One region of the Paraburkholderia sp. RL18-101-BIB-B genome, then DNA from elsewhere that is predicted to be linked to it. Evidence: riboswitches for the same ligand, from Rfam matches in the RefSeq annotation. Region 1 holds a riboswitch; the other holds the start of a gene.
What was found. Region 1 has a riboswitch for thiamine pyrophosphate ahead of thiC (phosphomethylpyrimidine synthase ThiC). Riboswitches for the same ligand answer to the same signal wherever they lie in the genome.

Region 2: it holds a riboswitch for thiamine pyrophosphate, as region 1 does, so the genes downstream of both, P0D73_RS23665 (FAD-dependent oxidoreductase) here and thiC (phosphomethylpyrimidine synthase ThiC) in region 1, are expected to answer to the same signal.

What each region holds. Positions count from the first base shown of each region.
Region 1 is NZ_JARESV010000007.1:243,606-251,314, forward strand. Features, by position in the region: gene P0D73_RS14275 (oxidoreductase) at 1-241, shown strand, start outside; gene P0D73_RS14280 (EamA family transporter) at 269-1,198, opposite strand; gene P0D73_RS14285 (pentapeptide MXKDX repeat protein) at 1,565-1,810, opposite strand; gene P0D73_RS14290 (molybdopterin-dependent oxidoreductase) at 1,929-2,720, opposite strand; gene P0D73_RS14295 (cytochrome b/b6 domain-containing protein) at 2,761-3,399, opposite strand; gene P0D73_RS14300 (DUF1223 domain-containing protein) at 3,430-4,272, opposite strand; gene P0D73_RS14305 (GreA/GreB family elongation factor) at 4,708-5,118, shown strand; TPP riboswitch at 5,270-5,388, shown strand; gene thiC (phosphomethylpyrimidine synthase ThiC) at 5,482-7,413, shown strand; gene P0D73_RS14315 (YMGG-like glycine zipper-containing protein) at 7,669-7,709, shown strand, end outside.
Region 2 is NZ_JARESV010000017.1:80,682-88,390, reverse strand. Features, by position in the region: gene P0D73_RS23675 (SDR family NAD(P)-dependent oxidoreductase) at 157-966, opposite strand; gene P0D73_RS23670 (ABC transporter ATP-binding protein/permease) at 963-2,714, opposite strand; TPP riboswitch at 3,095-3,218, shown strand; gene P0D73_RS23665 (FAD-dependent oxidoreductase) at 3,435-4,565, shown strand; gene thiS (sulfur carrier protein ThiS) at 4,647-4,844, shown strand; gene P0D73_RS23655 (thiazole synthase) at 4,901-5,716, shown strand; gene thiE (thiamine phosphate synthase) at 5,713-6,816, shown strand; gene P0D73_RS23645 (ABC transporter ATP-binding protein) at 6,911-7,709, shown strand, end outside.

The DNA.
Region 1 (7,709 bases):
CGGCTTGAAAATCGCGCGTGAAGGCGTCGAGGAATGGCTGGAAGTGGACACGATCGTCGTGTGCGCGGGCCAGGAATCACTGCGCGATCTGCATCCGCAGACGGCAGCGGACGCGAAGGTGAGAAAAACGGATCAGGGTAACGGTCCGCGCTATCACGTGATCGGCGGTGCGAAGGTCGCGACCGAACTGGACGCAAAGCGCGCGATTCGCGAAGGCGCGGAAGTGGCGGCGGCGCTGTAACTGGCCGTCGCCCGCTTCAAGCGAAACTCAGGCGAGTCCCTTCTTCCGGTAATCGAGCCAGAAAGACAGCCCCACGCTCGTCAGAATCACAATGGTCGCGATCACCGTGGAGTGAGTCACCGGCTCGCCGAGCAACAGCGCGCCGAGCGCCACGGCCACCACCGGATTCACGTACATGCAGCTGCTGGCGATGATCGGGCTGGTGTGCCGGATCAGAAAACCGTACGCGACGTAGGCGGCCATCGTCCCGATCAGCATCAGGTAGATGAACGCCAGCACCGGCAGGAAATGCACCTCGAGCATCCGCTCGCCCGAGACCCACGCAACCAGTGTCGACATCGCGCCGCCCAGCCCGATTTGCAGTGACGTCGAGAGAAACAGGTCCGAGGGCAGCTTCAGACGCCCGGCCAGATGCGCGCCGCCCGCCCAGAAAAGCGCGCCGCACAGAATCGCCAGACTGCCGCCCGCCGAGCCGGGCGCGCTGTCGCCGTGGCTGAGAATCGCAATGCCGACCAAACCGAGGCCGACCGCGAACCACTCGCCGCGGCCGAACTTGCGCCCCGCCACCGCCGCAATCACCGTCGCGAATAACGGCACGGTCGCGACCATGACCGCCGCGGTGCCGGTGCCGACGGTGCGCATCCCATAGGCGAGCATGCCGCTCGACAAACCGACCAGCATGGTGCCGACGAGGCCGGCATTGCGGATTTCGGCGGCGCTCGGCCAGACCGGCTTGCGGCGCGCCGCGAACACGAACAGCCCTATGCCGGCGAACAGATTGCGCAGCCCCGAGAGCAGCAGCGGCGGAAACGAACCCAGCGCGACGTGCACGGCGAGATACGTCGAACCCCACACGAGATAGACGACGGCGAGCGCGAGCGCGATCTGCCCGTTGCGCGACTGCGGCAAGCGGATCGGGAAACCACGCGAAAAAAGATTGGGGAGTTGCAGCGACATGCGTTCAACCCGCCCATGCCGCTCGAGGTGCTGCGCCCCCGCTGAAGACCCTGCTGCGGGATGGCGGACACCGCATCGGCGATGCGGTCTGACGGGCGAGGCTGGCGGACATGTCGGTGGAACGGAAGGACGATAGATGGCCAATGGGGCCACAACGCCGCGGCGATCGGTAGAAATCGGGCCACGGCGAACACGCGCCGAATGGTCGGCGCGCATCGCATTATGCAGTAAGCGCCCACGGCGTCGCTTGAAAGAATCGTAACTTTTTGGCGTACTTGCAACAAAAAGCCGGGGACGTGCCCCGGCTTTTCTGTCGCGCAGGCCAACGGCGCGTCCGAGCTATGCAGCTCGCATTATCAGGACGGCTCAGTTGGCCATCGCGCCCGACGCTTCGTGCTTCATGCCCATCGCGTCGCCCTTTTTCATCTTGTCGTGCTTCATCGTGTTCTTCTTCATGCCGTCCTTCGACATGCTGTCTTTGGACATGGAATCTTTCGACATGGTGTCCTTCGACATCGCATCGTTGGACATGGCGCCGCTTGCCTGGGCGAATGCGGCGCCGCCACTGGTCAGGAGAGCGACGGCGAGTGCTGCGATTGCAAACTTTTTCATGAGATGACTCCGAGTGTTATGGATGAATCAGAACCGGCCAGAGCACTAGCCGGCGTATTTCCGAAGCTTCTGCCGCCTGGGGTCGCGCAGCCGTTTCAGCGGCGCCGACCCGCGCGCGTCAGGAGCCTCCGAACCAGTTGTAGCCCTGGTCGACCCAATAGCCGCCAGGGTACGTATTAGTGACGAACATCTCGACGATGTGCTTCGGATTCTTGTAGCCGAGCTTGGTCGGCATGCGCAGCTTCATCGGGAAGCCGTATTTCGCGGGCAGACGCTCACCGTCGTACGAAAACGTGAGCAGCGTCTGCGGATGCAGGGCGGTCGGCATGTCGATGCTTTCGTAGTAGTCGTCGGCGCATTTGAAGCCGACGTACTTCGCGCTGGTGTCCGCGCCGATGCGCCGCAGAAAGTCGCTGAACGGCGTGCCGCCCCAGCGGCCGATCGCGCTCCACCCTTCCACGCAAATATGCCGCGTGATCTGCTCGGCGTGCGGCAGCGCGTACAGCTCGGGCAAGGACCAGACACGCTGACCGGTCACGAGTCCGCTGATCTTCAGCCGGTAGTCGGCGCCGTTCACCTCGGGCACGTCGTCGATGCCGTAGAACGCGTTGAACGGAAACGGCCGCGTGATCTGCGCTTCGGTGTAGGTCGGCGCGAGTTGCTTCGGATCGAACAGTGCGGCCTGCGCGCGGTCATTCAGGCGTGAGACGGCGGTGAGAAACTTGTTGACCGAGTCGTCGTCGGTGAGCGAGCAGCCGGTCAGCATCGACAGGCCGCCGAGCGTCAAAAGCCGTTTGCCGAACAGGCGCCGCGACGGCATCGCGAGTTCGCGGCGGGCGTCGATCAGGATCGATTCGCGGTCGAGTTTCTGGCCCATGGAGCGAGTGGGGTTTCGAGCGGGTTTGTTCATGATTCGATATCCGTAACGTTTGCTTACGCGGATAGATGGCTCAGCGTCCGCGCAACATGGCGAGCAGCGAGCGCGGCACGAGCGCCACCATCACCAGATGCACGGCGATAAACGCGGCCATCAGCGACATCGCGCAGAAATGGACGATGCGCGCGTTGTCGTAGCCGCCCATCAGTTCACGCAGCAGCGGAAACTGCACCGACTTCCAGATCGCGAGACCCGAGAGCACCAGCACGATCAGATCGCAGACCACGAACAGGTAGGCGAATCTCTGCACGGCGTTATAGACGCGTAGGTCGGCGTGCGACAGCTTGCCGGTCAACGCGGCGATGAAATCGTGCAGCACGGCGCGCGGCGACACCGGCAGGAACTTGCGCACGAAGCGCCCGCTTGCGAGGTTCAACGCGAGATACAGCAAGCCGTTGAAGACCAGCAGCCACATCGCCGCGAAATGCCATTGCAGCGCGCCGCCGAGCCAGCCACCGAGCGTGATGTCGGTAGGAAAACGGAACGCGGGGAAGATCGGCGAGGCGTCGTAGATGCGCCAGCCCGAGAGCATCATTACGATGGCCGCGAGCGCGTTGAGCCAATGCGTGAGACGCACCCACAGCGGATGGATCGCACTGCTTTCCGGCTTGGCCGGTGGCGCGCTGTCGCGAAGAGCATGATGAGTTGCCATGAGAATCTCCTGTGTGCGCAGAGGCGGCGATCAAGGGCACGCGGCCAGTTCGGCCGCCTGCAGGACCTCGCCGGTCGCCGCGTTTTCGACGAAGGCGACCACACCGAACCGGTCGGCGGGCGCGTTGACGTTGGCATCCGCGGCGGTGTCCTGGATGCGGATATCGCGGCGGATCTGCGCGCTGCCCGCGACCAGCGGCACCGGGCCGATCCATTGCCGCACGACTCGTTCGTGATGCAAGGTGGCGCCGCTGTTTTCGCCGGCGCCCACTTGCGAGCTCAGCGAGTTTTCATAAACGGCGAGGTAGGCGTCCAGTTGACCCGCTGTGTCCGCTGCCTTGCTGGTGAATTGCGCCGCGACATTGAACGCGCCCGGCGCCTGCCCTTTGAGCTCCAGCGCGACATTCGCTTGCGCCGGCTCGGCGACGACCTTGCCGACGCGGCTCTGAAAACTGTCGCGTTGCGACCAGCTGCGCAATTCGCGTCCGGAGACAAAGATTTCCGGCGTGTAGATGGTGTGGCCGCCGGCAAGATCGGTGAGCGTTTGCTGACGTTCAGTAAAGCGATGTTGCGAGAAGCGGTCAGTCCAGCCGAGGCTGTTCCAATAGTCCACATGCAGCGCCAACGGCACCACGCTTTGCGCCGCGCCGCTGTTCTTCCATTGGCTCAGCCAGTTATCGGCGGGTGGGCAGCTGTTGCAGCCTTCGCTGCTGTACAGCTCGACCAGCGCCACGCGATGCGCCGGGCTATGCGCGCTGCAGATGGCGCCGGCCGCGGTCGCGAGGCCGCTGGCCGCGAGCATGGTCAGCGCGAGAGCGAGCGCGATGATTCGGGTGAAGCGCCGACAGTCTCGGCGGGGTGCGGCGGTTTGCATGACGTGCTCCGATCAGGATCTGCACGTTTGTCGAATCGCACGGCCGGTTATGACAGTCCGTTTCCAACTTTTTTCTTGAAACTCGACCGAGTCGAGGGACGCACGACCCCGTGCTAACATTGAGCTTTCGATCGCGCCCATTCAGATTGATGGCGGCGCCCTCTTCACTCTCTTTCGCTACCTGCCGGCTACCTCGATGCGCTTTCCGACTTCCCGTGCCTTCTCCCGCTTGCGCCCCCGTCGCGCAACCGGTTGCGCGCGCGCGGAACTCATGCCGCGTCGCGCCGGTGAGCCGTCCCGAACGCTCCCGCTCCACGCCGCCCGGCGCCCGATCTAACGCTGCTCGCTCCATTGCCTGGGCCGCGTTGTCGGGCTCCGGGCCGATCTCATCCGCACGCTGTCCCCTCAAATGCAGATCGAATTGGAGTACCCCTCGTGAAAAAGACCAAAACCTGTTACCTCACCGAACTCGACGTCGCCCGTCTCGAGAAACACGCCGCCGCGCCCGGCGCGGACACGCGTTTGCAAGACATGCTCGACGACGTGCTGGAACGCGCCGTGATCGTCGAGTCGCGCGAGATACCGGCCAACGTCGTCACGATGAATTCGCAAGCCACGCTGGTCGACGAAACCAGCGGCGAGCACATGACCTGGACCGTGGTTTATCCGCCCAATGCGGACTTCTCGCACGGCCGCCTGAATGTGTTCTCGCCCGCCGGCCTCGCCTTGCTCGGCGCCAAACGCGGCGAGCGCATCCGCTTCACGCCGCCAAGCGGCACAGAGAAAGTGCTGAAGCTGGAAAAGATCCTGTTTCAACCCGAAGCCGCCGACGATTTCACGCTGTAAGCAACGCTCGCGCGCAACGCAAAATTTTTGCCGCAATAGCTCCGGCTGCCCCGTCAATTCAAGAAAAGTGCGTGGCGGCCCGCTGTTATATCCATCATCCGACTTTTCAAGATGGGTTGCCAAGCAGCGGGCGGCCGGTGTATCGTGTGCGCTGCTAACGCGGGGGTCCTGCGTCGCACGGAGGTTGGAGGTCCGTGCTGCGTGGGTGAGAAATACCCTTTGAACCTGATCTGGATAATGCCAGCGCAGGGAAGCGTACGGATTTCGCACCCTAGCTCTATCGCCTCATCTCTCGCGAATTCCGACTACTTCCGTCTCGTCTCCTGCTTAGCGGCCCCACATAGCTTTGCATAGGAGATACAGATGAACGCCAATCCGAAGTTCCTTTCCGCCGACGCCCACGTCGATGAAGCCGCTGTCGCGCCGCTGCCGAATTCCCGCAAGGTCTACGTGACTGGCTCGCGCGCCGATATCCGCGTGCCGATGCGCGAGATCTCGCAAGCCGACACGCCCGACAGCTTCGGCGGCGAAAAGAATCCGCCCGTCTATGTCTACGATACGTCGGGCCCCTACTCGGATCCGGAAGCCAAAATCGACATTCGGGCCGGTCTGCCCGCACTGCGCCAGGCCTGGATCGAAGAACGCGGCGACACCGAAGCGCTGACGGGTCTGTCGAGCGACTTCAGCCGCGAACGCGCCGCCGACACGGCCACCGCCGATCTGCGCTTCCAAGGCCTGCACCGTACGCCGCGCCGCGCGATCGCCGGCAAGAACGTCTCGCAGATGCACTACGCGCGTCAAGGCGTCATCACGCCGGAAATGGAATACATCGCGATTCGCGAGAACCAGCGCCGCGCCGAGTATCTGGAGAGCCTCAAGACGAGCGGCCCGAACGGCGAAAAGCTCGCGGCGATGATGGGCCGCCAACATCCGGGCCAGGCATTCGGCGCAAGCGCGTTCGGTCCGAACGGCCTCACGGCGATCACGCCGGAGTTCGTGCGCGAGGAAGTGGCGCGCGGCCGCGCGATCATCCCGAACAACATCAATCACCCGGAAAGCGAGCCGATGATCATCGGCCGCAACTTCCTCGTGAAGGTGAATGCCAACATCGGCAACTCGGCGGTGACGTCCTCGATCGGCGAGGAAGTCGACAAGATGACATGGGCGATCCGCTGGGGCGGCGACACAGTGATGGATCTGTCGACCGGCAAGCACATCCACGAAACGCGCGAGTGGATCATCCGCAATTCGCCGGTGCCGATCGGCACGGTGCCGATCTATCAGGCGCTCGAAAAGGTCAACGGCAAGGCCGAAGACCTGACGTGGGAAATCTTCCGCGACACGCTGATCGAACAGGCCGAGCAAGGCGTCGATTACTTCACGATTCACGCGGGCGTGCGTCTGCAATACGTGCCGCTCACGGCCAAGCGCATGACGGGCATCGTCTCGCGCGGCGGCTCGATCATGGCGAAGTGGTGCCTCGCTCACCACAAGGAAAGCTTCCTGTACGAGCATTTCGAAGACATCTGCGAAATCATGAAGGCCTATGACGTGGCCTTCTCGCTCGGCGACGGCCTGCGTCCCGGCTCGATCTACGACGCCAACGACGAAGCGCAGCTCGGCGAATTGAAGACGCTCGGCGAACTCACGCAGATCGCTTGGAAGCACGATGTGCAGACCATGATCGAAGGCCCCGGCCACGTGCCGATGCAGCTCATCAAGGAGAACATGGACCTGCAGCTGGAATGGTGCGACGAAGCGCCGTTCTACACGCTCGGACCGTTGACGACCGACATCGCGCCGGGCTACGACCACATCACGTCGGGCATCGGCGCGGCGATGATCGGCTGGTTCGGCACGGCCATGCTCTGTTACGTCACGCCGAAGGAACACCTTGGGCTGCCGAACAAGGACGACGTCAAGACCGGCATCATCACCTACAAGCTCGCCGCGCACGCCGCCGATCTGGCGAAGGGCCATCCGGGCGCGCAGGTGCGTGACAACGCGCTCTCCAAGGCGCGCTTCGAATTCCGTTGGGAAGACCAGTTCAACCTCGGTCTCGACCCGGACAAGGCGCGCGAATTCCACGACGAAACGCTGCCGAAGGACTCAGCCAAGGTCGCGCATTTCTGCTCGATGTGCGGCCCGCACTTCTGCTCGATGAAGATCACCCAGGACGTGCGCGAGTTCGCCGCGCAACAAGGCGTCACCGACGACGAAGCGCTGAAGAAAGGCATGGAAGTGAAGTCGATCGAGTTCATGAAGAAAGGCGCTGAGATTTATCAGCGGCAGTAAGGTTCGGGGCGCGGATCGAGCGTCGTTGTTACGCCACTCGATCCGCCAGACCACTGCGTCGCAGCATCGAAGTCCGCCACTGGCGGGCTTTTGCGTTTATGTCGTCCGGGCACGCCGCGTGCTGGACGACGGGAAACATTTGATTACGAAACCGTCGGTTCGCTGACAAGCGCATACATCCGGATACGGGAGGCGGCGATAACATCAAATGCAAGGACGGGTGTACTTCCAACCATAACTACTGGAGTCGACATCATGAAATCGATACGTCAAATCGGTACGTTTGCGGCCATCGT
Region 2 (7,709 bases), on a different contig from region 1:
GGGGTATTGCCTGGGATCGCGAAGGGATGCGGCGGCGGCCGCTGCGATCTGGCGTGGCTGGGTGAAGCGGTCAGGCGGTGCGGCGTGAGCGAGCGTTGCGGCTGAGTGGCCGCGCGTGTGGCTCCTACGGTCGGCGTGGCGCGGTTCGCCCGTCACTCACCCGAGCGTGAGACCACCGTCTACATGAATCACCTGGCCGGTGATATGACGCGCTTCGTCAGAGAGCAGGAACGCGATCAACGCGGCGACATCCGCCGGTTCGGCGACATGCCCGAGCGGCGTCGCTTCGGCAGCCCGAGTCCACACCGATGCATTATCGGCACTCGGCCCGCGATCTTTACGGGTATAGCCGGGCGCCACGCAATTGACCGTCACGCCGTGCGGTGCCAGTTCGGCGGCTGCGGTTTTCGCCAGCGACTCGAGCGCTGCTTTCGCGGCGGCGGTCGCGGCAAACGGCGCGTCCGCGCGATAGCGGTGCGCAACGAACGAACTGAGTGCGATCACGCGGCCGCGCTTCGAGGTTTCCAGTGCGGGTGTCGCGCGTTTGACGAGCGCCGCGAAGGCGGCGGGCATCGCCGCAAAGGCTGCGCCGAGCGCGTCGGGATCGAGCGCATTCAGCGTTTGGCGCTGCGCGTGTCCCGCGTTGGCGACGAGTTGATCGAGTGCGCCGAAGCTCGCCAGCGTTTGGTGGACCACATGTTCCGCGGCCCCGCGTTCGGCGAGGTCGCCGAACACCGTCGCGCAGCGCGCGCCGTTCGCGCTGCAATCGACGGCGACTTGCGCGAGCCGTTCACGCGCGTCATGATCGGCGCCGCGTGCGTGCAACATCAAGGCCGAGCGTGGCGCGGCGATGCGCCGGGCGAGAGCGGCGCCGATGCCGGAGCCCGCGCCGGTGATCAGCACGACGCGTTCGAATCCGGCGCTGCCGGCGTCGTTCAGGTCACTCACGCGGCTCATGGTGGTCATGCCGCGACCGCTTCGCCCGAGCGCTCGACTTCGAGCGTCTCGTCATGGAATGCAGCCAGCGACTCGCGATGCGCAACGCTGACAATCGCCGCCTTCGGCAGCCGCTCCGTGAACAGGCGATACAGACGCGCTTCGTTTTCCGCGTCGAGCGCGCTGGTCGCTTCGTCGAGGAACAGATAGTCCGGCTTGTGCAGCAGCACGCGCGCGGCGGCGAGGCGCTGTTGCTCGCCCGGCGAGAGAATGCGGGTCCAGTGTCCCGACTCCTGCAGACGGTCCGCGTATTCCGACAGATGGCACACGACGAGCGCCTCGCGGCATTCGTCGTCCGTGTAGGTGTCGACGGCGGACGGATAGGCGAGCGCCGCTTTGAGCGTGCCGATCGGCATGTAGCTCACCTGCGGGATGAACATCATGCGCGCGTTGACCGGGGCGTCGATCGAGCCGTCGCCGAACGGCCACAAGCCGGCGAGGGCGCGCATCAGCGTGCTCTTGCCCGAGCCCGACGGGCCGCGCACCAGCCAGCGCGAGCCCGGCTGAATCGCGACATCGCGAATGCGCGACAACGGGTTGCCGTTGGGCAGGGCGAGCTTGAGGCCGTCGGTGGAGAGCTTGTCCTCGTCGACGAAATGCAGATTGATGCCGCCATGCGCGGTAGCCGGCGAGACCGATTCCTTCAGACGCGGCGCGTGCACGACGCGCTTGAATTCACGCAACCGGTTCACCGTGGCGCGCCATTCGACCAACGTGCCGTAACTGTTGATGAACCACGAGAACGAATCGCTGACGGTGCCGAATGCGCTGGAGATCTGCATCAGCACGCCGAACGTGAAGGCGCCGGCGAAGTAGCGCGGCGCGGCGACCACCAGCGGGAAGATGATCGCGATCTGGCCATAGAAGCTCAGCACGAACGTGAGCCGCTTGGTGTACTTCATCACCTGCCACCAGTTGTCGCGGATGCGGCCGAACAGCGAGTGCGCGTTCGTCTTCTCGGTGTCCATGCCGTTGTAGAAGGCGATCTGTTCGGCGTTTTCACGCAGACGGATCAGGCCGAAACGGAAATCCGCCTCGACTTTCTGCGCCTGGTAGTTGATCGGCACGAGCGGATGGCCGACCTTCTGGATGATCAGCGAACCGACCACGGCGTAAAGCGCCGCGGCCCACACCATGTAGCCGGGAATCTCGATCGGCATGCCGCCGAGCGAAATGGTCAGAGCGCCGGCGAGTGACCACAGGATCGTGATGAACGACACCAGCGTGACGACGGTGGACAGCAGGTCGAGCGTCAGCGAGAGCGTGCTGGTGGCGAATGACTGCAGGTCGTCGCTGATCCGCTGGTCCGGGTTGTCGGCGAGGCGGTCGCGTTCGATCCGGTAGAACGCGCTGTCCTTCAGCCACTCGTTCAGATAGCGCGTGGTCAGCCACTGGCGCCAGCGGAAGCCGAGCATCTGGCGCAGGTAGCGGCCGTACACCGCAAGTATGATGAAACCGAACGCGAGCCCCGAGAACACCATCAGCAGATGCGGGAAGTCGTGCACGTTCTTGGTTTGCAGCGCGTTGTAGAAGTCGGCGCTCCAGCGGTTCAGGCGCACGTTGATCCACACCACGAGCAGATTCATCACGATGATCGCGATGAGCAGGCCCCATGCCGTTTTTCGTTCTTCGGAAACCCAGTAGGGTTTGATCAGGCTCCAGGCGGAGACTTTTTCGTCCGGCGGCAGCACGGGGGTGGCAGAGGTATTCGGTGTCATGAGCATCCTGAAGTAGTGCTGGCCCATTCGGGGCTGACCCATCGGGGCAGGCCCGTCTGCGGGCTGCCCTGCGGCGGGTTTGCGGTACATGCCCGGGCGTCGTGCTCGACGAACGCACGCCTGGGTGAGCGTCAGATTCTGGCGTGAAGCCCTTAAGCGAAAATTAATTTGCGCCGCGAGGCCCCGCGCCGGTGCCGCTGCGAACATGGCGGGACGGCGTGCCGCCCGCGCCGCGTTCGTGCGGCATCCTGTGCTGGCATTGTGCCAGAGCGCCGCCTTCGGCCGTATTGATAACGTGAAAGATGGTGCCGGATCAAATCGCGCGCGAGGCGGCCAGCCGCTGGTTTGCGGGCGCCGCGCCTTTTATGGTCTAATGACCTTCGACGAAACAGGGGTGCTTCGCGCACAGGCGGCATGGTTTTCATGGCGCAGCGGCGAGGCTGAGAGACACCCTTTGCACCCGATCCGGGTAATACCGGCGCGGGAAGTTTCCGGAAGCAGCCAGTCTTCCATTCCCCGCCGGGCAGCGTCCGTCATTGGAACGCGCATTGCCCGGCCGGCCTCACCCGCCGGTTTCGTCCTGGGTACGTGCGTTTTTTTGCCGTACGGAAAGGACTCGATGACCGCCTATTCTTCAGATATGTGTTTTGCTCTTCGTCACGCCGCCGTCGGCGCGCCGCGCTTCAGCTTTGCTTGCCGTCCTGAAACGGAGTGTGCGCGATGACGCGTTCTGCGCAACCCGATTTCGCGGTGCTTGGCGGCGGCCTGTGCGGGCGGCTGGTGGCGTGGCGTCTCGCCGGGCAGGGGCATCGCGTGGCGCTCTATGAGCGCGGCGACGCCGCTGGTACGCAATCGGCCGCGTGGGTCGCCGCGGCCATGCTGGCGCCGCTCGCGGAAGCCGCCAGCGCCGAGTTGCTGATCACGCGCCTAGGCGCGAGTTCGCTCGAAACCTGGCCGCAAGTGCTGGCCGAACTTCCTGAGCCGGTGTTCTTTCAACGCAATGGCACGCTGGTCGTCTGGCATCACGCCGACCGTACCGAAGCACCGCTGTTCGAGCGCCGGGTGCGCTCGAATGCCCCGGCTGAGTTGCTGGACGGCGGCTTCGTCACGCTCGCGGGCGCGCAGCTCGGCGCCGCCGAGCCTGCTTTGGCGGGACGCTTCAATCAGGGCTGGCTGTTGCCGCGTGAAGGGCAACTGGATAACCGTCAGGTGCTGAGCGCACTGGCCGCGGGCCTCGCGCAACGTGGTGTCGACACGCACTGGAATACGCCCGTCGACGATCGCGCGCTGCCTCCCGCCCGCATCACGATCGACTGCCGCGGCCTCGGCGCGAAGCCCGTGCTGCCCACGCTGCGCGGCATTCGCGGCGAAGTGGCGCGCGTGCATGCGCCCGGTATCAAACTGACGCGGCCGGTGCGGCTGCTGCATCCACGCTACCCGCTCTACATCGCGCCGAAGCAGGACGACCTCTACGTGATCGGCGCGACCGAAGTGGAAGGCGAGGACATGTCGCCGGTCAGCGTGCGTTCCGCGCTCGAACTGTTGAGCGCGGCGTTTTCCGTGCATCCCGGCTTCGGCGAGGCACGCATTCTCGAACTGAATTCGCAGTGCCGCCCAACTTTGCCGGACCACCGTCCGGCCTTGCTGTGGGACGGTGCGCAGACACTGCGCGTGAACGGCCTGTACCGGCACGGCTACATGATCGTGCCCGAAGTCGCCGACGAAGCCGTGCGCTTCGCCGCGGCGCTGCTCGACGGCCGCATCGGCGACGCCGATGCCTTCGCCGACTGGCAGCGCGATGCGCGCTGGAGCGAGCTTTTTCAACTGGACTCCGCGCGGGAGCCGGCATGAGCGTTGCGCGACTGGTCTTTACCCAAACGAGCGCTCCACGCCACGCCGCTTTCGCCATCGACTGAAACGTATTCGAACGCCATGGACATTCATATCAATCAGAAGCCGTTGTCGCTGCCCGAAGGCGCGACTGTCGCCGACGCGCTCACCGCGTTCGGCGCGCGTCCGCCGTTCGCGGTCGCGCTGAACGGCGACTTCGTGGCGCGCACCCAGCATGCGGCGCGCGCGCTGCGCACGGGCGACAAGCTCGATGTCGTGCAACCCGTGGCCGGCGGCTGAGCGCCCGCCACGCATTGCCGGAACGCCGATTGCCGGAGACAAACAGGATTATGCAAATGACTTCCCCCCAAACCGCCGATGCGCTCACGCTCTACGGCCAGACCTTCGCGAGCCGCGTGCTGCTCGGCACTTCGCGCTATCCGTCGCTGCAATCGCTGTCCGATTCGATCGACGCGGCGCGGCCCGGCATGGTGACCGTCGCGTTGCGCCGGCAGATGAACGAAGGCGGCGCCGAAGCCGGCTTCTTCGACCTGCTCAAGCGCCACGGCGTGCCGCTCCTGCCGAACACGGCCGGCTGCCTGACGGTCGGCGAGGCGGTGACGACCGCGCACATGGCGCGCGAAATTTTCGAGACCGAGTGGATCAAGCTCGAACTGATCGGCGACGACTACACGCTGCAGCCCGACCCGGTCGGCCTGATCGAAGCGGCCGCGCAACTGGTCAAGGACGGCTTCAAGGTGCTGCCGTATTGCACCGAAGACCTGGTGATCGGCCGTCGTCTGCTGGACGCCGGTTGTGAGGCGCTGATGCCGTGGGGCGCGCCGATCGGCACCGGCAAGGGCGTGATCAATCCGTACGGCCTGCGCGTATTGCGCGAACGGCTGCCGGACGTGCCGCTGATCGTCGACGCTGGCCTCGGCGTACCGTCGCATGCGGCGCAGGTCATGGAATGGGGTTTCGACGGCGTGTTGCTGAACACGGCGGTTTCGCAGGCGACGCATCCCGACGCGATGGCGCGCGCCTTCGCGCTGGGCGTCGAAGCGGGCCGCCAGGCTTTTCTGGCGGGGCCGATGGCCGAGCGCGAAAGCGCGCACGCGAGCACGCCGGTGGTCGGCATGCCGTTCTGGCATCAAGACGGGAGCGCCGCATGACACAGACGTTGACATTGAAAGACCGCGACCTGTTCTGGCCGCCCGCCGACGAACTCACCGAAGCCACCGAGCGCATCCGCGCCCGGCTGGGCGACTGGCCGCCGACGCATGCGCCGTGGCGCATCTGCCTGACCGCGCCGGACGAACCGAACGGCGGCGATCTGATCGTCATCGCCGACGCGCAGCAGCATGGCGAGCAGGTGGCGCGCTGGCTGGTGCGGGGCGCCGGCGTGATCGAAGCCGCTGAAGACAAAGCGACGCTGCATCTTGGCGGCGAAAAATACCGCCTCGAAGGCCATCTGGCGGAAGACTGGATTGCCGCGCTGGCGGCTTTCCTCGACTGCGGCTTCGACCCGCATGACGCGCTGGTGCTCGCGCTGGCCTGGCGCGACGGCGATGAAACCCGCGCCGACGACGCCTTTCCCGCCGATCTCAGCCATTTCCCGCGTCTCGCCGGCTTGCCCGACGCGCCGGCCCAGGCGTTCGCGCGCTGCCCGGACCGGCTCGGCCTTTATCCGGTGCTGCCGACGGCGGAATGGGTCGAACGCGTGGTGGGCTTCGGCGTGAAGACCGTGCAGTTGCGCCGCAAATCGGCCGAACCCGCCGATGAACTGAAGCGCGAAATCGCCCGCTGCGTGACCGTCGGCCGCCAGCACGACGCCCAGGTGTTCATCAACGACCATTGGCTGGCCGCGCTCGAAGCCGGCGCGTACGGCGTCCATCTCGGTCAGGAAGACGTGCATACGGCTGACCTCGCCGCGCTCGCGGCGGGAGGCATTCGGCTCGGGCTGTCGACCCACGGTTTCTACGAGATTCTGAAAGCGCTGCATTTCCGGCCGAGCTACATTGCACTGGGCGCGGTGTTTCCGACCACCACCAAGGTCATGCCGACCGCGCCGCAGGGCCTCAAGCGTCTAGCCCGCTACGTGCGGCTGCTCGACGGCGTGGTGCCGCTGGTGGCGATCGGCGGGATCGATCTGCAGGTGCTGCCCGACGTGCTGGCGACGGGCGTCGGTTGCGCGGCTGTGGTGCGGGCAGTAACGGAAGCAGCGGATCCTGCCGCCGCCGTTTATGCACTGCAACAAGCGTTTGCGCAATAATCGTCACGTTTAGTCAAGGGACGGGGCAGCCTCAGGGCAACTTTTGCACGATGGCCCTATAATTCGCCTTCCGTGTAAAAGGACTGTCCGTTTCGTGTCTTCCTCTCCCGAGACCTTACTCGAGCTGCGCGACGTCGACTTCGGTTATGGCGACCGGCTCGTCCTGTCGAACCTGAATCTGCGCTTCAAGCGCGGCCAGGTAGTCGCGGTCATGGGCGGGTCGGGCTGCGGCAAGACCACGGTGCTGCGCCTGATCGGCGGCCTGGTGCGCGCGCAGCGCGGCCAGATCCTGTTCCAGGGCCAGGACGTCGGCCGGCAAACGCGCGACGGCCTGTACGCGATGCGCCGCAAGATGGGCATGCTGTTCCAGTTTGGCGCTCTGTTCACCGACATGTCCGTGTTCGAAAACGTCGCCTTCGCGCTGCGTGAGCACACCGACCTCCCCGAAGAACTGATCCGCGACCTCGTGCTGATGAAGCTCAACGCGGTCGGTCTGCGGGGCGCGCGCGACCTGGCGCCGTCGGAGATTTCGGGCGGCATGGCGCGGCGTGTCGCGCTGGCCCGCGCCATCGCGCTCGATCCCGAACTGATGATGTACGACGAGCCGTTCGCCGGCCTCGATCCGATCTCACTCGGCATCACCGCGAACCTGATTCGCGCGCTCAATCAGGCGCTCGGCGCCACCTCGATTCTCGTCACGCACGACGTGCCGGAATCGTTCGCGATCGCCGATTACGTCTACTTCCTCGCCAACGGCGGGGTTCACGCCGAAGGCACGCCCGCCGAACTGCGCGCGTCGACCGATGCCACCGTGCGTCAGTTCATCGACGGCGCGCCGGACGGCCCCTTCAAATTTCACTATCCCAGCAAGACGCCGCTCGCGGCGGACTTCG